2 regions of the Undibacterium sp. Rencai35W genome follow, and region 2 is predicted to be linked to the other one. Evidence: riboswitches for the same ligand, from Rfam matches in the RefSeq annotation. Region 2 holds a riboswitch; the other holds the start of a gene.
What was found. A riboswitch is a leader RNA that binds a small molecule or an ion and turns the genes downstream of it on or off. The one in region 2 is predicted to bind thiamine pyrophosphate.
Positions count from the first base shown of each region.

Region 1 (2,206 bases), on a different contig from region 2:
ATCTCTTCTCTTGATCGTACATTCATGCGTAAAGGCATACTCTTAGCAGCATCCGCTTATATCGTCTGGGGCTTATTTCCGGTTTATTTCAAATCGTTACATGGCGTTCCTGCAATGGAAATCCTATTGCACCGGATGCTATGGTCTTTAGTATTTCTCGTCACGGTACTGGCAATTCGCAAACAATGGTCATGGCTCAACAATTTATTGAGCCAGCCAAAACTGATTGCAGGATTTGCGGCAAGTGCATTACTGCTCTCCGTGAACTGGCTTATCTACATATGGGCAATCAATAACGACAGAGTCGTCGATGCCAGCCTCGGGTATTTCATGACACCTTTAGTGAATGTCTTACTCGGCTTTGTACTGCTGCGTGAGCGGCTTCGTATAGGTCAATGGGTCGCCGTTGCACTCGCTGCCTGCGGCGTCATCTGGCTGACGGTGCAGGCAGGGCATCCACCGGTTATCGGTTTGTCTCTGGCAATCAGTTTTGGTATTTATGGCTTATTGCGCAAGACCGCTGCGCTAGGCGCGCTAGAGGGATTATCTCTGGAAACTTTTATTCTATTTCCGTTTGCATTTGCTTATCTTAGCTACCTGACCCTGCAAGGGCATAACGCTTTTATCAGTGGTACAACAAGCACTCAATCCTTATTACTGGCCGCAGGGCCAATTACGGCGATTCCTCTCCTGATGTTTGCTGCTGGTGCACGCCGCATACCGATGGCAACTCTGGGTTTATTGCAGTACATCGCGCCGTCAATTCAATTGGTGCTCGGCGTCTATCTTTATCATGAACCGTTCAGCGGTGACAGATTAATTGGCTTTATTGTGATCTGGACTGCCTTGGTCGTGTATTCCATCGAAGGATTACGTCATACCTTCAAACGACAACCCGCCTGACAGCCGCCTGCTATCTGGATTGCACACCTCAAAGTGCGCAAAAAACTGGAATCAGCATGCTGGCCGGTGCCTGAATCCGGCGACTATCGGGATTCGTAGTAAAATGGTGACCTCGCTAGGGGTCCTGCTTGACGACAATGACATGCTCATATCGTCCCTTGCAGGTGAGAAATACCCTTGAACCTGATCTGGATAATGCCAGCGTAGGGAAGCGCAAAGTCTCCTTCCGTCTCTTTGTTTGCTCCTGCGCTGACTTCGCAAAAAAGAGCAAACTATGCAAAAATTAACATCACCTTCCCTGCGCCTGACACTAATTGCATCAGCAATCGCGCAGACCTGTATCTCCATACCCTCAGCCTATGCGCAAAGCAACGACAGAGTATTGCCTGAGGTCGTTATCAGCGCCAATAAACAGTTGAAAGAAAAACCGCTTACTAATACGGTTGCAGGATTTGTCGATGCACCGCTGCAGGACACACCAGTCGCGGTTACCGTATTCTCTCAGCAGCAAATCCAAGACTTACGTATCCGCAGCAGCACAGATGCAATGAAGTTTGATGCGAGTGTCAATGATGCGTATAACGCTGTTGGTTATGCAGAGCAATTTTCGATTCGCGGCTTTGCTCTTGATAACACCAGCAGCTACCGTAAAGACGGGCTGGCGATCCCGGGTGATGCCTCGATTCCGCTAGAAAATAAAGAGCGCATCGAAATTCTTAAAGGTTTAGCGGGTTTCCAGGCAGGCTTCGCTACGCCAGGTGGCATTATTAATTACGTCATAAAGCGCCCTACTGTGACGCCATTACATTCAGTCACCGTCGAGGCTAGTGAACGCGGTACCTTATATGGCACAGTGGATCTGGGTGGTCAGTCGGACGACGGACAATTTGGTTACCGCATCAATGCCGCTGCAGAAAAAATCCGCTCTTACGTCAATGGTGCAGATGGTGATCGTCAATTCATCTCAGGTGCATTTGACTGGCACATCACATCTAAAGCGCTGCTTCAACTCGATCTCGACTACCAGCGCAAATCGCAACTCACAGTTCCTGGCTATCAGCTATTTAACGGCACCGACCTACCGCGCGGGATTAATCCTGATACGATGCTCAACGACCAGCCCTGGGCAAAACCCGTATTTACACGGAGCAGCAATATCGGCTTGCGTTTTGAGTATCAGTTCAATGACGACTGGCGTGCGAGCTTTTCTGCGAACCGTCATGATTTCAAACGTGATGATTACACCGCATTTCCGTATGGCTGCTCTGCTGCCAACCTCTATCCTGGCTATTGCGCAAACGGT
Region 1 is NZ_JBMPPC010000003.1:232,731-234,936, reverse strand. It holds gene rarD (EamA family transporter RarD) at 25-903, shown strand; TPP riboswitch at 1,011-1,130, shown strand; gene ACO0K3_RS08090 (TonB-dependent siderophore receptor) at 1,178-2,206, shown strand, end outside.
Region 1: linked by a shared signal. The riboswitch ahead of ACO0K3_RS08090 (TonB-dependent siderophore receptor) and the one ahead of thiC (phosphomethylpyrimidine synthase ThiC) in region 2 are both predicted to bind thiamine pyrophosphate.

Region 2 (2,206 bases):
TCCGCCTGCTCGATCAGCGTATCGCGGAAAATCTCCCAGGTCAGGTCTTCGGCCTTGCCGTTGACTTTTTCCAGCGCCTGATAAATGGGCACAGTACCAATCGGCACAGGCGAATTGCGGATGATCCACTCGCGCGTTTCATGTATGTGTTTTCCCGTCGACAGATCCATGACGTTATCGCCACCCCAGCGAATTGCCCAGGTCATTTTTTCGACTTCTTCGCCGATGCTGGATGTCACGGCAGAGTTGCCGATGTTGGCATTAATTTTGACCAGAAAGTTACGGCCGATAATCATCGGCTCAACCTCAGGATGATTGATATTGGCAGGAATAATCGCACGGCCACGAGCAATCTCTGAGCGTACGAATTCTGCGGTAATGTCGTCGGGAATCGATGCACCAAAAGATTGACCCGGATGCTGACGTCCCATCAGATCAGCCAGCTTGTTGCCCATCGGTCCGGAGGCTTTCAGCTTGGCCAGATACTCTTGACGTTGCAGGTTTTCGCGGATCGCGATGTACTCCATCTCAGGCGTGATAATGCCCTGTCTTGCGTAATGCATCTGGCTGACATTTTTACCGGACAGAGCGCGCCGCGGCTTGCGTTTAAGATTAAAACGCAGCTCCGCCAGCTTGGGATCATTCAATCTTTCGATACCGTACTCTGACGATGGTCCAGATAACTCTTCAGTGTCATTACGCTCAGCGATCCAAGCGCCGCGGACCGATGCCAAGCCTGAACGAATATCAATATTGACAGCAGGATCGGTGTAAGGACCAGAGGTGTCGTAGACATAAATCGGGGGATTTTTTTCCGAGCCGAACATGGCCGGCGTATCGGATTGACTGATTTCACGCATCGGTACACGGATGTCGGGGCGACTTCCCTGGATGTAAATTTTGCGTGAGTTAGGCAAAGGCTGTATTGCAGCCTGGTCGACTGTCGCGGTAGCGGACAGAAATTGTGGATTGGCGTTCATTTTGCTCCCATTAACGTGCACATTATTGATGGCAGCTTGGGAGGCTTGAGGTACGCGCACGGGTGTTGCGGTACGATTTTGCTTCCCTTCGCTGGCATTATCCAGATCAGGTTCGAGGGTATTTCTCACCCGACAGCGGCTATTGCTGTCAGGACCCCTAGCAGTTCTTACTTACGTTCTTACTTCATCGATCGCTTATTACAATCAGTTTTGCAATCACTACATTCTTTATGTGAGACATTCATCCATGGCCAAAAGCGGATGCAGAGCGGATGCAGAGCGGATGCAGCATTGGCTATATTGAGCTAGTCTGGATCATTCCTTACTTCTGACCAGCTACTAATAAGTTCACAATGGGCTGCATTATATAGCGTGTTCGCTTTAAAAGTCCGCATGTTTTTGATGCAGCTTATTGAGCGGCCTTTTAATGACTTAGTCAGCTACGTTTTCCGTTTCTCCGTTTTCTTTAGCCTTAACGGGGCCAACAACTTCGATCAACTCAACCATACCCTCTGTTAAAGCGGCGGACAAATCGTGGTCCAGCACTTTCATTGCCTGCTCTTGCGGTACCAGCAATTTCGCTAACCCATAGGCGCGGTTGCGGCCATGTGCCTTGCCGAGATATAAGGCCATGTCAGCCATCTGCATGGCTTTTTCCCAATTACATACCTCTTCCGGAATACCGGAAAACGGCAGCGAGATAAACCCGGCGGTGACCGTGACCGGCACCGATATGTCCCCTACCTGAATATTCTGTTCGCCAATCGCAAACAACACACGCTCGACCAGCCGGGTGAGTTGGCTGGGGTGCGATTTCGGTGAATAAATTAAAAACTCCTCGCCACCCCAACGCAATACCATGTCGGTATCACGCACGGCTTTTTTGAGGCGGTGCGCCACCTCCATTAAGACACTGTCACCAACCGCATGTCCCCAGGTATCATTAATTTGCTTGAAGTGATCGATATCCATCAATATCAGACAATCGGGATTACTGCTGTCATCGCCACGCCGGTCTTTTTCTGCACTGATCATGCGGGTTCGCATCAGATCGACGAATGAACGGCGGTTGTATAGGCCGGTCAGTGGATCGCGCACGGCGTGAAATTCTAGCTGCTGATTCGCTTCGAGCAATTTTTCATTCGCTCTTCGTACCCGTCTGTATAAGAGGAAAATAAATATGCCTGCCATGATAGTCACCACGGCAGCAAGCAAAGTAATAATTT
Region 2 is NZ_JBMPPC010000002.1:667,638-669,843, forward strand. It holds gene thiC (phosphomethylpyrimidine synthase ThiC) at 1-980, opposite strand, end outside; TPP riboswitch at 1,047-1,149, opposite strand; gene ACO0K3_RS06935 (diguanylate cyclase) at 1,413-2,206, opposite strand, start outside.